Regions from separate parts of the Trichocoleus sp. DQ-A3 genome, predicted to be linked through region 3. Evidence: predicted binding sites of a transcription regulator. Region 3 holds the regulator's gene; each other region holds the start of a gene.
The links. Region 3 encodes NtcA, which controls nitrogen genes in cyanobacteria. Its sites were predicted from a motif close to TTTGTANNNNNNNNTACAAA; they were not measured.
Positions count from the first base shown of each region.

Region 1: the regulator NtcA is predicted to act here: its motif matches at 2,701-2,720, upstream of NDI44_RS02825 (DUF4278 domain-containing protein).
Region 2: the regulator NtcA is predicted to act here: its motif matches at 3,242-3,261, upstream of NDI44_RS03070 (P-II family nitrogen regulator).

Region 1 covers NZ_JAMPKC010000001.1:693,003-698,385, forward strand. The annotation lists gene NDI44_RS02810 (hypothetical protein) at 1-256, shown strand, start outside; gene NDI44_RS02815 (DUF1802 family protein) at 295-1,773, shown strand; gene NDI44_RS02820 (hypothetical protein) at 1,780-2,424, opposite strand; gene NDI44_RS02825 (DUF4278 domain-containing protein) at 2,859-3,284, shown strand; gene acnB (bifunctional aconitate hydratase 2/2-methylisocitrate dehydratase) at 3,925-5,383, shown strand, end outside.
Region 2 covers NZ_JAMPKC010000002.1:25,395-30,777, reverse strand. The annotation lists gene NDI44_RS03080 (hypothetical protein) at 327-1,787, opposite strand; gene rdgB (RdgB/HAM1 family non-canonical purine NTP pyrophosphatase) at 2,051-2,632, shown strand; gene NDI44_RS03070 (P-II family nitrogen regulator) at 2,795-3,133, opposite strand; gene NDI44_RS03065 (hypothetical protein) at 3,488-4,117, opposite strand; gene thiD (bifunctional hydroxymethylpyrimidine kinase/phosphomethylpyrimidine kinase) at 4,271-5,098, opposite strand.
Region 3 covers NZ_JAMPKC010000001.1:7,915-13,297, forward strand. The annotation lists gene fabI (enoyl-ACP reductase FabI) at 1-587, opposite strand, end outside; gene ntcA (global nitrogen regulator NtcA) at 967-1,638, shown strand; gene NDI44_RS00060 (DUF3084 domain-containing protein) at 1,886-3,487, shown strand; gene NDI44_RS00065 (pre-16S rRNA-processing nuclease YqgF) at 3,562-3,969, shown strand; gene NDI44_RS00070 (DUF3146 family protein) at 4,026-4,289, opposite strand; gene NDI44_RS00075 (GTP-binding protein) at 4,565-5,383, shown strand, end outside.

The DNA.
Region 1 (5,383 bases), 690 kb from region 3:
GAAAGCGCAAGATAATTTGAAACAACTTTTAGACAAACAGGGGGGAGAATGGGTATTGTTAAAGGAAGAAGAAGTAAAACCGCTAATTGCAATTTGCTCTGTTTATGAGGCTCAGGCAGATTATGAAGTCACTAAAGAACAGATTTTTGATTTTATCTCTGAGCAAAAGCTAGCAGTTAACAACCCTCTAATTTTAGAAATTCTGAGCGATCCATCTGGTCAGATTCCTGAGGATGCAGTCGATGAAGATGCTTAAGCTAATGTGCCTGATGCAACCGATACAGACACCTAAACATGAGTAATTTAATTCAAATTCAAAATGCTCTGTGTCTATCAGCTCCAGATATTGAAGCTTTAATGCAAGGGCGCATGATTACAGCCATGCCTCAGATATTTATTAGACAGGGACAGCAATTTCCTCTTTATCCTTCCAGCGCTTTAATAGAGGTATTGCCCTTCGAGCAGTGCTACAGAGCGAGTTTTTTGCCTATTGCCCAAACTGTTCTTAGCCAGTTAGATTCTGAAACCGTTTTAATTAAAGCGTGGGCATATTGTGAATCCTGTCAAGAAATAGCTAATGCTGAATCTTTAGAAGCCTTATCGCAGTTAACTGTATGGACATCTGATACCTTACAGTTAAGACTATCGCAACGTCAGCGTATTTTTCTAGCCTACTTGAGAGTTTATGCCATACCCGCTCCGGTTGAAGTTCCTGTACAACTTGAATATCAGAATAAAATAGGGAAGTTTATTTCTTTACTGAATCCCCTAACAGTTTCTGAATCTTCGCCTGTATTAAGCGATCGCCTCTTCTCCCAACGCCGATACCAGCTAGAAAATCGACTACCGCCATCGCATCCAGAATTGGAAGAGTTGCAGAATGCGATCGCTCTTTTATCAGCCACAAACCCAGCAGCCGAGGAACTAGACCAGAGTATAAGAATATTTCTGGGCTGGAGTAGTAATCAAACTGCAAAGCGAATAGATTCAGATTTGGCTTGGATTCAGAAAATTGCAGAGGTAGGGAATTCCAGCGAGGGTCAAGAATTTGAAAAATTAGTCCGAAGGAGCTTAATAAAGCTAGGTTTCACAAATTCTAACAGCAACCCAAAAGCTAGCCTCGATCCACAGGCTACAGGAGGCGCTGGAGGAATAGATTTTTATTGTGAAAAACCCTATCCAGTAGTTGGCGAATGCAAAGCCAGTAAAAAAGAAAGTGTACCGAATAGCGTAACGGCTCAGCTAATCCATCTCGGTCATACCCATCTAGGTAAAGCTGAATTTGACCGTGCAATCAAGTTAATTGTTGCCGCTGGCCCTTTAACTCCTCCAGCTCTTCAAGCAGCTATTGAAAATCAAATGAATGCCATTAGACCTGAAACGTTGCAAAGACTGGTTGAACTCCAAGCACAGCACAAAAACTCTATAGATTTGTTAGAGCTAAAACAGTGCTTGCAGCAAGCTCCCTTTGGATTGGCTGACGATAAAGTTAATCGTTACATCGATAAAATTAACCAAGATATCAAGTTGCGATCGCACCTTGTTGGGTTAGTCAAAAAGTACCTAGAAAACACAGGCTCAGATACTGCGGGGGTTGATGCCCTTCATGGAGCATATATTTACTCCAATCCTCCTCAGCCATTAAAAACTGAAGAAATACACGATATCCTGATTGAGCTTTCCTCGCCTTTAACGGGATACTTGGGAAGGATTAAGGGTAGTGATTGGAGGAGCGATCGCTTTTATTTCCTGCGTGACTTGCCAGCCGCATAAGTCTTATCAGCCAGGACAATTGCAGGTATTAGTTGTATAGCATCTTTGACGACTTCCTCTCTTCTTTCCGTTTCTGTCGTAACAGTCTCCATCGTCCCGACATTCTAATTTTTCCTCACAAATGGTATCGCGGGGAAAAACTCCAACATCTTTTACAGAAACTTCCGCTGTAAAAGTGCCTTGTTCAATTATTCTTTCTCCTTCTTTAATTTCATACTCAAACTTATTTTCGCCTTCCAAAACTGCAAAAGTACGAGTTTGATGGCTATTTCCTAGACTCAAATCAACGCCTTGAGAATATTCCCCTTCACTGTAACCTCTGCTCGTGTAGGGATAAGGATTACTCTTCATGCCCTGAGTCACGTTCCGGATTGTCACTTTCCTCTTCGGTGCGGGTGGAGTTGACTTGGAAACAAACTGAGCTTTTCTTGTGCCTGGATTCATTACAGTTCCCGGACATTGCCCGACATATTCAACTCGCTTAAATTGAATTTCATTGACATCGAAATTATTGCCGTTACTCACCAGGAACTCCGCCCCGTTTGCATTCGCCCGATTCACAAAAACCACAACCAGCACGAAAGCCGCAATGATTAGAATGGCGGTTCTTTTGATTAAAATTTGTAACGCAGAAAAGCTTTTGGGTTTCATAATTTTTCTTGGCACCACTAAAATCGAGTTGTTTATCCTTCTGAGGAGGTAGACGAAGTTTAATACTTCCGATAGAGGGTTCTTGACTAATTTTAGTGTCGTTGATGAACCATTGATTGTTTCCCGATTTGTACAGCTACTTTTCGCTTCTCCCGGCAACTAAATCAGGTAAAGCAATAGGCATCAGCAGCCAGTAGAGTCTAGTTGGACGATTTCCTAGCGATCGCTGAAAAGATTTTCTTAAAATCTCTTAAAAATTGACACTTTAAAGGGAAAAATGTAAAAATAGATACAGAAATAAATTAGCTAGTTCACCACTGACTGAGTATTCATAGCCGTCAGTGGCTCTGGGGAATAAAAGTAGAGCGCGATCGCGAAGCAGCGTGCCTTGCTTAGTCACAAATACTCAGGAAACTCAATCGGAGGCGAAACTTATGAAACTCTCTTATCGCGGCGTCAGCTACGAAAAAACTTCACCCACGCTGGAAGTAACCGAAAGCGAGATTGTGGGGAAGTATCGGGGACAGACTTACAACGTTGCATATCCCAGACATATTGCAGTTCCCGATGCGATTGTTAACTTGAACTATCGGGGAGTTCCCTACTTCATCGGCAAAACCGGCACGACTAGGGATGCTCTAGAGAGGCAAATCTCATGTGAAGGGATGGCACCTCTAGGCGATCGGAAATTGCCAACCGATACAAGTCGGCGAAAAGTGTTGGATAACGCTGCTAAAAGTCACTTAGCGAATATCCACCGCAGCCTGGAACATCGGATACAAGTCGCTAAAGCCAAAGGTGACGAAAATCTAATTCGCCTTCTAGAAGCAGAGTCGAAGCAACTGACATTGTGCCTCTAGGAGTTTCCGGAATATCTGGCGGTGCTTGCGGTTGAGGCGGGAGTAACGGGAGAATCCCAATGCTTGTAAAGAGGGCGAATAGAATTCGCATCTACGCCAACCCTCCTTACCCCCCTTCGGAAGAAGGGGGCAGAAGCTGCTTCGCATTTATTCAACTAAACCCACCTATGCAGGTTTCAAAAGTCCGCGAAGGCGGACTTTGTTTGTATAGCCGCGATTTCTAATCGCCAGGTATATTTGCTGCCAGAATCTGCAAACCGTCAAAAATCGCACTCCTCCCCCTTTAGGTGTAAAATTTTATCTAAGCACGAAATCTTCAAAGCTGAAGACGACGGATTCCTGGTTTATAAAGCTACGTGGGCGATAGAGAGCGATCGCCCTTTTTTTATGGGAATGTATCCTGCCAGATCAACCGTTACGGGTAAGGGTAGTTGCAGCGAATCCTACAAATTTTATTCCATTTTTTCACAATAATTAATAAAGTTGATCTGCGACTTAAGTAGTAGCGCCATACCTTGTGTTGACTTCTAACTATCGAGGGCAAAAGCGTGTGAATCGCATCCTTCCGATTGAGAACACAAAAGCGATGCGATAAAAGCGCTACCGCCCCCAAATTTTGCTGAGATTAGGAGACTTGAAAATGCTTGAATCTTATCGTCAACACGTCGCTGAGAGGGCGGCACTCGGAATTCCACCACTGCCGTTGGATGCCCAGCAGACTTCTCAATTGTGCGACTTGTTGAAAAATCCTCCAGCGGGTGAAGAAGAGACGTTGTTGGAATTGCTGCGCGATCGCATTCCTCCAGGCGTCGATCCGGCTGCTTACGTGAAAGCTGGCTTTCTCACCGCTGTCGCCAAAGGTGAAACCATTAGCCCTTTAGTTACCCCCATCTATGCAGTAGAACTGCTGGGAACAATGGTAGGTGGCTACAACGTGCAATCGTTGATAGATTTACTCAAATCTGACGATGAATTGGCATCAGCCGCCGCAACAGCTTTAAGCAAAATCATGCTGGTGTATGATGCCTTCCACGATGTCTTGGAATTGTCCGAGACGAATTCCTATGCCAAGCAAGTCATTGACGCTTGGGCGGCGGCGGAGTGGTTTACCAGTCGCCCCATCTTGCCAGAAGCGATTACCGTCACCGTCTTCAAGGTGCCCGGAGAGACGAACACCGACGATTTATCTCCCGCCACCCATGCCACAACCCGCCCGGATATTCCATTGCACGCCTTGGCAATGCTGGAATCTCGGCAACCGGGAAGTTTGGAAACGATTGTCGAGTTGAAGAAAAAAGGGCATCCCGTAGCGTATGTAGGGGATGTCGTAGGAACGGGTTCCTCCCGGAAATCTGCGATTAACTCCGTTTTGTGGCACATCGGGCACGATATACCCTTCGTACCCAATAAACGGGCTGGGGGATATGTATTAGGGAGTGCGATCGCGCCGATTTTCTTCAACACCGCCGAAGATGCAGGTGCATTACCCATCCAGTGTGATGTCACCCAGATCGAAACCGGCATGGTAATCACCATTTATCCTTACAAAGGTGAAATTACCAACGAAGCTGGAGAAGTTATTTCCACCTTCAGCCTCAAACCCGACACTATCACTGACGAAGTACGCGCAGGCGGACGTATTCCCCTCCTGATTGGGCGTACCCTCACCGATAAAACCAGAATTGCCCTCGGATTAGTAGAACCCAGTCCAATCTTTATCCGCCCTCGCCCTCCCATCGATACCGGCAAAGGATTTACTCTAGCGCAGAAAATGGTCGGGAAAGCCTGCGGACTCAATGGTGTGCGTCCCGGCACTTCCTGCGAACCGCTGATGACAACGGTTGGTTCTCAGGATACCACCGGCCCCATGACCCGCGACGAGTTAAAAGAACTCGCCTGTCTCGGCTTCAGTGCAGATTTGGTGATGCAGAGTTTCTGCCACACCGCCGCTTATCCGAAGCCCGTTGACATCAAAACCCATCACGAACTGCCCGATTTCTTTGCATCTCGCAGCGGCGTCGCCTTACGACCCGGCGATGGCATTATCCATTCTTGGCTGAATCGGATGCTGCTACCCGATACCGTAGGAACGGGCGGCG
Region 2 (5,383 bases), on a different contig from region 3:
GTTAGCGCAACGGCGCGATCGCGCGGACTAGGCAAAACTACAGAGACTTTCATTGTTGGGTGTGAAGTGCGCTCAGGGGAGCTTTTGCAAAAATACCGATTGGCAAGACTCTCTAAAACTCTTGAAACCCTTGAAAAGTCGTCGCGATCGCCAAAACACCTTCCTCAAGGATCCGTAGCCGGAATTGTTTAGCGATCGCCAAACAGCAATCCCTGTGTTATTCAGTTGCTTCACTGGCAAGATATCAGCTAATAGGGAAAGCAGCCCCAGACTGGGGCTGCTTTCCCTATTGGCTAAGAATGAGAGTATCTAGATTCTGCCCGATCTTATCTTTGGGCGCTGCTGCCAAGCTGATTCCAGGTTTGGATCACCTTCTCTAAAGGTGCAGGCAAACTCCCTTGATTAATCTCGGTGTAGCGAACTGTACCCTTGCGGCTGCTAAGGGTGTAGGTGATGTGATCGGCAGCACCACTGGGTGCTGGGTAACTCAGGTTCTTAAATTGGGCAAATTGCTGCTGTTCTAGCAATTGCTGAAACTGTCGTACCTGTTGCACAGGAATGCGGAGAACGCTACGTTCGGAGTCATTAGCATCGCCGATGCGAACCCGCATCAAGCTTCCGTCATTCAATAAAACAGTTTCGTAGGTTCTGCCAGCAAAACCGCCACTGGCGATCGCTCGAAACACCACATTTTTATCTAAGGATGGTGGTAGTTCGCTAGTCGGGATTGGCATTGGCTTGAGGATGCCAGCATCGCTTAGTTTACTTGCTGCTTGATTGAACTTAATAATGGAACCATCGCTGTTGGTGTGATAAACCAACAGTTGTAGCTTGCTTTGTACAGTTACCTGCCACCCAGGTATTGCATTAGTAAGACAACTCTCGTTAATACCGCCCAAACCCAGACAGCTATCCCAATTGTACTGTTGAGCTTGAACGATGCTGAGTTCGGTAGTGGGCACTTTGAACTGTCTGGAAGCTTCCCTTAAGACTGCATCTCGAACGGAATTCGGCAAACTCGCGAGTTGATCCACCTTCACGACAGAACCAGCTGCATTCGTGCGATAGACCAAGCGTTTTCCGCTTGCTTCTACCGTCACCTGCCACCCTTCTACTGTCGCTGGCGCACACAAAATATCAGGTGCGTAAATCCCTAGACACGCATCAGGCCAAGTCTTCTGTTCGGCCTGGACGACGCGAATCTGGTTTACCGGCAAACCCAGCTGCGTGGAGGCATCAGAAATCACAGCATTGGCAACAGATTTGGGGAAGTTTCCGGGGATGTTACTGCCAGGAGTATTCGACTTTTCTTGACGTAAAACTTGCCCTGTAGAATTGGTGCGATAGACCCAAGTTTTGTTATTGCTAGACACGACAACACGCCAACCGGGAACTAATGCTTGAGTACAAAATTCACCCGATTTCGGAAGTCCTAAACAGCCATCGTTCCAAGTTTCCTGACTAAACTGAGTAATTTTGAGCTTTCCTGGAGCGATGCCAGTTTGACGCGACAAATCTTGACGAACAGCGTTAGCAATCCGAGGCGGTAAGCGATTAGCTTGCTTACGGTCAAGATTTTGCCCAACTTTCTGGTCTTTAACCTTAACCAGTCTGGTGATAGACTCAGAAAGTCCGGCTGGGGCAGCAAATGCGGTTTGTAACAGTGTCAGACCTGCGCCTAAAGACAAGATGCCAGTTAGAACTAAAGCGGCAAAAACCCGATCGGATTGGTGAACTGTTTTACCAGAGTTTACGGGTTTGGAGTGATTTTTGAAAATCTGTCTCATAGAAACCTCAATAGAGTTGTTTTGGCAAGCGGAGAGCGTGTTAGGTGAGACGAGCGGCACTCCAACGCTCATCGAATGCATATAGCAGATAAGAAGCTTGACGCTGCTATCGTGCGAGTTAGTTCCGCTGTTTAGTTCACCTGAATGGGTGATTTTTTAGAAGTTTCCAGATAGCGATCGCCAGCCAAAAAATTTAACTTCTGCAAAAACAGGTTTCTATAATCGTGTAGGCGTTTATTTATTTCAGCAAGGGAGCGATCGCGATGACTGTGTTGGTAGTCGCTACGGGAAATCCAGGTAAGCTGCGAGAGATGCAGACATATTTAAGCGGATTTGGCTGGGAACTGACCCTGAAGCCAGAGAAACTGGAGATTGAGGAGTCGGGTGACACCTTCATGGCTAACGCTTGTCTGAAGGCATCCCAGGTGGCACAGGCGACTGGAGAGTGGGCGATCGCGGATGATTCTGGCTTGGAAGTAGACGCCTTAGAGGGTGCACCCGGTATTTATTCCGCGCGTTACGGCAAAACCGACCCCGATCGAATTGAACGCCTGTTGAATGAACTCGGCAACGAACTGAATCGGGAAGCGCAATTTGTTTGTGCGATCGCGATCGCTCGTCCCGATGGCGCGATCGCCCTGCAAGCCGAAGGAGTTTGCCGCGGCGAAATTCTCCACGCCCCTCGCGGTACGGGAGGATTCGGCTACGATCCAATTTTTTACGTTCCCAAAGAGCAAATGACCTTTGCGGAAATGACTCCTGAGTTGAAGCGCCAGTGGAGCCATCGCGGTCAAGCTTTTAAAATTCTCTTACCCCAGCTACAGACTTTAAAGACTGAGGGTTAAGTCCAGAAGTTAGAAGTCCAGTAACCAGAAATCAGAATTTTGCGATCGCCAAAAATTCTAATTTCTGATTTTTAATGACTCCTGACCTCTAACCTTGATGACTCAGTCCTCAGTCCTCAGCCCTCAGTCCTCAGTCCTCAGCCCTCAGTCCTCAGTCCTGACTTAGACAGCTTCCAGATTCTTTTCCCCCGTCCGAATTCTGATGACCTGCTCTACCGGGCTGACAAAAATCTTACCATCACCGATTTCACCCGTTCGGGCAGCGGCAATGATTTTCTCAATCACCATATCAACCTGGCTGTCTTCAACAACGATCTCTACTTTAAGTTTTTGCAGAAACTCAACCGTGTACTCGGAACCGCGATAACGTTCGGTTTGACCTTTCTGCCGCCCAAATCCTCGGACTTCAGAAACGGTCATTCCCACAATTCCCGCATTGACTAGCGCAATTTTAACTTCGTCGAGTTTAAAAGGCCGGATAATCGCTTCAACTTTTTTCAAGCTTCTAACTCCTCAGTTCGTTCTGGATTTGATCTGTACAATCAATTTGTACAACCAAAGGTACTCGTAAAGCGGCGGCTATGTTTTATCACTGCTCAAACAAAGATTTTTGTATTATATGATACATATTGCTCTTCACTCCTACCAGAGGCATCCATTGTGCCAACCCTAACTAACAGGTTTCTCTAGATATCGCTGACTCGTTAACTAGACATCGTTGACTAGACAGTACAGTGAAGATGCGCGGGTTTGGCAATATTTTCCCCATTTGTATCAAAGCGGTTGTTCCAGGCAGATGCACCCGGTTCTTCCGACTCCTAGCAGAGTTAATCTTTCAGCCGTCAACCAGCAAGCTCAACGACTATTATTCAAAAGCGGACGCACAATCAAAAAGCCAGTGCCAAACGCTGTCGCCACAATCAAAAAGATGACGATGATTAACCACCAGCCACTCACATCTGCGGAACGCTCTGGCTGAGTTGGGCGACGATACCGACCTTCTTCTTGTTCGATTACCAAGCTTTCTGAAAAATCAGGTAATGGTGCTGGTTCCGCTTTGGGAGGGGGAGGAGGTAGAACTTCCACTGGCGGAGCGATCGCAGCCGAACGAGGAGGACGAGGAGGCTGCGGAGGACGCCGCTTAGGTGTTGCGTTTGATCCAGTCCGAATTTCCGGTTCAATGGGGGGAGGGGGAACTTCAACTCGACCCCCGGAGGGAAACGAAGTTACTACCTGTTGTGCGTGCAAAGCTGACTGAACAACTTTTTCGATTTCTTGGCGCAGCTGTTGATTTTCTTTGGCTAACTGCTGATTCTGGGAATTCAGCGAGTCCAGCATCGCTTGCGCTGTTTGTAACTCTGCTGAGAGTTCTTTGTAAACCGAAATTGGCACTGAGGGACGGTAGGTATTCATTGGGATTTGGGGAGTCTGCTCAGAAATATAAGCATTTTGCATTGGCGAGCGGGTCGAGGGATTAGACATCATGGATTTAGTTTAAGTTTGGTAAGGCAACAATAATGGAAAGTGAGGCGACTCTGACAGCCATTTTTTAACAAATTTGCTATTTAATCAACTAGGAATGTGCCCCAATCGATCTTTACGGTGTCATTGCTATAACCTTTGTATTCTCCGATTGTTTTAATTCTCCGATTGTAGGAGGGGAAAAAAGTGTCCCACTGGCCCTTGACCCTGACCAATGGCTAAAGCGTATTTTAGAGCAGTGGTGACATAATCTTTGGCTTTTTGAACCGCAGACCACCGATCTTTGCCCAAGGCTAGATTAGCCGCGATCGCGCTACTGAGCGTACACCCTGTGCCGTGAGTATTGGTCGTCTCTACGGTTGCGGTTTTCAAGGTTTCCAGATGGTGCCCATCGAACCAGATATCGATGCCGCGTAGATTCCCCTCCATTCCGCCTCCTTTCACTAATACAGCCGCACCACCTCCCAAATGATAAATCCGTTGGGCAGCAGAGCGCATATCATCCAAGTTATGAATCGGCAATCCGCTCAGTAATTGAGCTTCGTAGCGGTTGGGGGTCACAATCGCTGCTTTGGGGATTAAGACATCCCGCAACGTTGCCACAGCGTTATTGTCAATCAGCTGGGCACCCGTGCGCGATACCATGACGGGATCGACGACTAATTTGTCCAGTTTGAAACCTTCCACAGCTTGCGCTACAGCCGCAATAATCTCCCCATTCAGCAACATCCCCGTTTTCGCTGCTTGGACGCCAATATCCGTCACCACAGCCTCAATCTGGGCGACAATTGCTGCTGTCGGTAAAGCATCCACCCGCGTGACTCCCAGCGTATTCTGCGCTGTCACGCAAGTAATGGCACTGGTGCCGTGAACGCAGTGAAAGGCAAATGTCCGTAAATCGGCCTGAATGCCAGCACCGCCGCCGCTATCTGAACCGGCAATTGTGAGAGCAACAGGTACGCTTGAAGGGTTTTTAACGGTCATAGGAATGAGGAATGGGTAAGAGAAATGGGTAATTAGTTAATACCCGCAAATTAAGGACTACTAACAATTACTTTTACTCTAAATTTTGATGAAACCAATCCCAATCTAAATTGAATTGAATGATTAGATTTTACAAATTGCTGCAAATCGAGTGCTGCTCAATTTACAATTTGCCGACGAATCGGCAAATTATTGCAATGCTGCCCTTGAGAAGCGAGTAGAACTGAGTTATGTGCCTAAAGACCTAATCAGAGGAAATATACGATGAGCCGCACTGATTTCCAG
Region 3 (5,383 bases):
GTGCGGATAGGACCTGCCGAAATTGCATTCACGCGAATATTCTGTGGACCTAATTCAGATGCCAGGTAACGGACACTCATTTCCAATCCAGACTTGGCAATTCCCATTACGTTGTAGTTGGGGATCACCTTAACGCCGCCTAGATAAGTCAGCGTGACAATACTGCCGCCTTCTGTCATCAGTGGTTTTGCTGACCCGGCAAGTTGCACCAGAGAATAGGTACTAATTTCTAGAGCTTGGGTGAAGCCAGCGCGGGTAGTGTTGCTAAAATCACCTGATAAATCTTCCTTGTTCGCAAAGGCAAGACAATGGATCAGGATGTCTAGCTTACCCCACTTATCGCGGATGGCGTCAAATGTAGACTGAATTTGGGTCTCATTCTGGACATCGCAGGGTAAAAACAAGCTGGGGTTGAGGGGTTCTACCAACTCTGCCACTTTTTTTTCAAAGCGACCCCGGTCGTCTGGCAGGTAAGTCACTCCTAGATTCGCACCCGCTTGGTGCAGTTGCTGAGCAATCCCCCAGGCGATCGATCGATTGTTGGCAATGCCGGTGACAAGGGCGTTTTTTCCGGTTAAATCTAGCATAAATGTCGATTTTGAAGGCAATATTAGAGGATATCCGATTTAGGGGAGTATTCAAGATCGCGATCGCCCGGAGCAAGGCTGTCTAGTACGGGTAAGGAGCGTGCCTCCTTACTCACCATGCATCCCACCCGATAGCGCAGATACTGTCAAGATATCAACATTTTCCGTCATAATCTTACTTGCCTTGAGCAGGGAGAGAACTAAAGAAGGTAGCCGGGGAAACTACTTTAAAATTTTGTATCAAATAGCACAAAAACCGCTTGGAAGTCAGTTTATCTGTGTCTAATGTCAGAAAACTCTCATAGTTGTTTTGCTATGGTTAAAGTTCCTCCGACAGAAAGTTGCAGAAGTCTGTAGGGCAGCATTTAGGAAAAAGGAAGTGGCAGTGACGCAAGATAGACCGCTAGCAGCTGTGTTCCGTCAACTGGGAGGTGGGGCGTTTCCACCCGTGGTGGAAACTTTTGAGCGGGGCAAGACGATCTTTTTCCCAGGAGACCCGGCTGAACGGGTATACTTTTTGCTCAAAGGTGCAGTAAAGCTGTCTCGCGTGTATGAAGCTGGGGAAGAAATTACCGTGGCGCTGCTGCGAGAAAACAGCGTTTTTGGAGTACTGTCCTTAATTACAGGGCATCGTTCGGATCGGTTTTATCACGCTGTAGCATTTACGCCAGTGGAGCTGCTTTCGGCACCGATCGATCAGGTAGAGCAATCGCTCAAGGATAATCCGGAGCTATCGATGTTGATGCTGCGAGGGCTTTCTTCGCGCATTTTGCAAACAGAAATGATGATTGAGACATTAGCTCACCGAGATATGGGATCGCGCTTGGTGAGTTTTCTGTTGATTCTGTGCCGTGATTTTGGCGTTCCTACCGCCAATGGAATTACGATCGATCTGAAGCTTTCTCATCAAGCGATCGCAGAAGCAATCGGCTCCACCAGGGTAACTGTCACCCGCTTACTGGGAGATTTGCGGGAGGAAAAAATGATTTCTATCCACAAGAAAAAAATTACGGTACACAACCCAGTTACACTGAGTCAGCAGTTTACTTGAAAACAGCTAGAGGCTCTCGTCAGGTTGTAGGTTAGGTTGTTGGTTAAAACGGCATGGTAGCGCGAGCAGGTTATCCAGTTTTAACATTTAGTCGGGAGTTGAGTTAAAAGGTGTCAGGTTTTAAGCGGATAGTTTTCAACCTTCCAACCTTTAACCTTTCCGATTTCACCTTCGATCTTTAATTCCTGTTAACCCTTTCTCTAGCCTGCGATGCGATAGGCTGTAACTGGAATGACTGTAGCAGACAATGACCGACAGTGCGCTCTTCCTGATTTTGTCTATTTTAGTGTTGGGAAGCGTCATCGCAACGGTAGGCGATCGCATTGGCACGCGCGTGGGAAAAGCACGCCTGTCGTTGTTCAATCTGCGTCCCCGCAAAACAGCTGTTTTAGTAACGATTCTGACAGGGCTAACGATTTCTGCCTCAACACTAACAATCATCTTCGCGACCAGCGAACAATTGCGGATTGGAGTTTTTAGACTCCAAGAAGTGCAGAAAAAACTCAAGACAGCAAGTAAGGATATTGCTAAAGCGAACGAGCAGAAACGGAAAACCGAAAGCGAACTTGCTAAAACCGCCGCCCAAAAAGAGCAAGTAGAGAAGGAACTCGCTCAAGCTCGCACCCAGCAATCTGTCGCTCAGCAGCGCTTAGATGCGATTAATCGATCTTTGGCAGCTGCGCTGGCTAAACAAGGCCAGACGGAGGCGCAACTAAATCAGACTCAAAGCGAACTGACCCGGGTTGCCAGCAGCTTTCAGCAAACCCAAAAACAGCTTACATCTGTCTCAGGGCAAGCCAAGACGCTACGTTCGGAAATCCAACAACTTCAAGCAGAACGCCAAGAATTGCTCCAGCAGCGAAATCAAGTCAGAGCTGAAATTACTGAATTCAAAGCGAAAGTGACTCAGCGCGACCAAAAAATTGCCCAGCAAGACCGAGCAATTAGCCAACGCGATGAGCAAATTCTCAAGCGGGATCAAGCCCTTGTGGAACTTGATGAGAAACTTGCTGCCTTTCGGAAGAGCCTGAGCGATCGCGATGAGCAAATTGCCCAGCGAGACAAAGCCTTATCTCTACTTGATAACAAAATTTCTCAACGAGATGAGGTGATTGCCCAGCGAGAAAATCGCCTTAAAGAACTCGAAAAACAACAAGCTTCCCTAGAGCAGGAAGTGGCAACCTTAGAACAGTATTACCAGTCTTATCAAACTTTGCGTCAGGGTAGTCTGGCTCTGCTGCGCGGTCAGGTTCTGGCGGCTGGCGTTTTTCGTATTGTCGAGCCAGCTGCAGCCCGACAGGTCATTGAGCAGCTATTACGGGAAGCGAATCGGACAGCGATTAAAGCGACCCAACCCGGTCTCAACAAGGTGGCGAACGAACGGGTCGTGCAAATTACAGAGGCACAGGTCGAGCAACTGATCAACCAGATTCAGGATGGTCGAAACTATGTAGTCCGAGTTTTTTCGGCTGGTAACTATGTCCAGGGAGAAAAGCAGGTACAAGTCTTTGCAGACGCCGCACCCAATCAAGTTGTATTCCGCACTGGTGAAGTCGTAGCAACGACATCTGCCGATCCTTCAAACATGACCGACCAACAAATTCGGCAGCGGATTGACCTGCTGCTTGGAGCATCCCAGTTCCGAGCTACTCGCGCGGGGATTTTGGGCGATACAGTTCAGGTTGGCGACAATCGAATTGTTAGCTTGATTCGGTTTATCGAGCAGTTGAAAAAGCACAATAAGCCGATTTCTCTGAAAGCAGTCGTGGCTGAGGACGCCTATATTGCCGGACCCATGAAATTAAATTTGGAGGCGGTTGAAGACGGAGAAGTTGTGGTCAGGATGTAATTTATTAGTCATTAGTGATGAGATGATGACTAATGGCAATTAACCATTTGTAAATTAGCGATTAGCCAATTCAGATGATTTTAGGGTTCGATCCAGGGCGCGATAAGTGTGGTTTAGCCGTAGTGGGGAAAGACAATTCTCTGCATTACCACCAGGTTGTACCAGCAGAAGCAGCGATCGCAACGATCCTTGACTTATGTGAAAAATTTCCGATTGATACTCTAGTGATGGGCGATCAAACCACTTCCAAAAGTTGGAAAAAGAAACTTCAGCAAGAGTTCCCAACGTCGGTGCCGATTGTCCTGGTAGATGAGCGCTACAGTACCTTGGAAGCACGCGATCGCTATTGGCAAATGTACCCTCCCCAAGGTTTAGGACGCCTGATTCCCCAAGGTATGCGGAGTCTACCCCGACCAATCGATGACATTGTTGCCATCCTCCTCATCGAAAGATACATGAAGCAACGAGAGACGAGGAACTAGGAAACTCTGTCATTCTTAACTTTCTTAATTTAAACTGAACTCAAAACTCAAAACTTTTAAAGTTCCGCCCGGATCGTAAACGCATAGTCCCCTCCAGGCTCTAGCTGGTAATCTTTCTGTTCTAAAAATCGACCCAGAGGTTCCTGAATTAAAGCGCGTCCCAAAGAGGGTGTCACCGACAATTGACCCTGTCGGAAACACCACTGGAACTGCCATTCATATTCCGCCGCCGTGACTTCCCCTGCCAGAAAGCCCCGTTGCCAGGAAAGATGGGTAATTCGGACGTGGGCAGTAGTTTGAGGTAAACGCTTAGAACTCACAATCGCTGTGCCGATCAAATACCTTCATTCAGCAACAATACTAAACTTATTGCGATCGCCTTCGAGATAACATCATTCTCACAGCTGATACTGAGCTGGCACGAACCGAGTAAAAATATCCCTCTGGATATGGAAAGTGCCAGACTAGATCGGTATTGACTAGGATGAAAGAAGAGTAACATCTGAGCAAAAAAGGTGCAATTTTGAGTCGTTTATCGTCTGACCGAACCCCAAATGCCAGCCAGTTCCCTTCACAAACCCCGGACGCGACAGATTTGGATCGGGAACTAGATAACGCCATTTTGAGCTTTGATGACATCCAAGCAGAACTGAATTACAAAAAGGCGCAAAATGCTCTGCGAGACTTGGTAGATAACCTGGATCTCACTCCTCAAGAGCGGACGGGACTGGAATCCGAGATTAATGATTTGGCAACGATGCTGGAGAAGTTAGATCGATCGGTCGTCCAGATTGCCGCCTTTGGGATGGTGGGACGGGGTAAATCTTCAGTACTGAACGCCTTATTAGGTCAGAACGTGTTTGAAACGGGACCGCTTCATGGCGTCACCCGCACCCATCAAGGTGCCAGCTGGCAACTGACTCAGGAGAATGAGGCGGGAAGCGTCAGCGATATCCTACGAGTCACGCTGCCGAGTGCGGGCAATTCCCAAATCGAGCTAATTGACACCCCTGGAATTGACGAAGTAGACGGAGAAACCCGCGAAACCTTAGCCAGACAAGTTGCCAGACAAGCAGACTTGCTGCTGTTTGTCATTTCGGGCGACATGAACAAGGTGGAATACGAGGCGCTCTCGCAATTGCGGGAAGTCGGTAAACCGATGTTGCTGGTATTTAACAAAATTGACCAGTATCCGGATGCCGACCGGATGGCGATTTATCGCAAAATTCGGGATGAACGGGTGCGGGAATTGCTCTCACCGGATGAAATTGTAATGGTTGCTGCCTCTCCCCTGGTGGCGCAGGCGGTTCGCCGTCCTGACGGAACGAGGGCAGTGCAGCGACGACCGGGAACGCCCCAAGTTCTGGATTTGAAGCTGAAAATTCTGGAAATTTTGCACCGAGAAGGCAAGGCT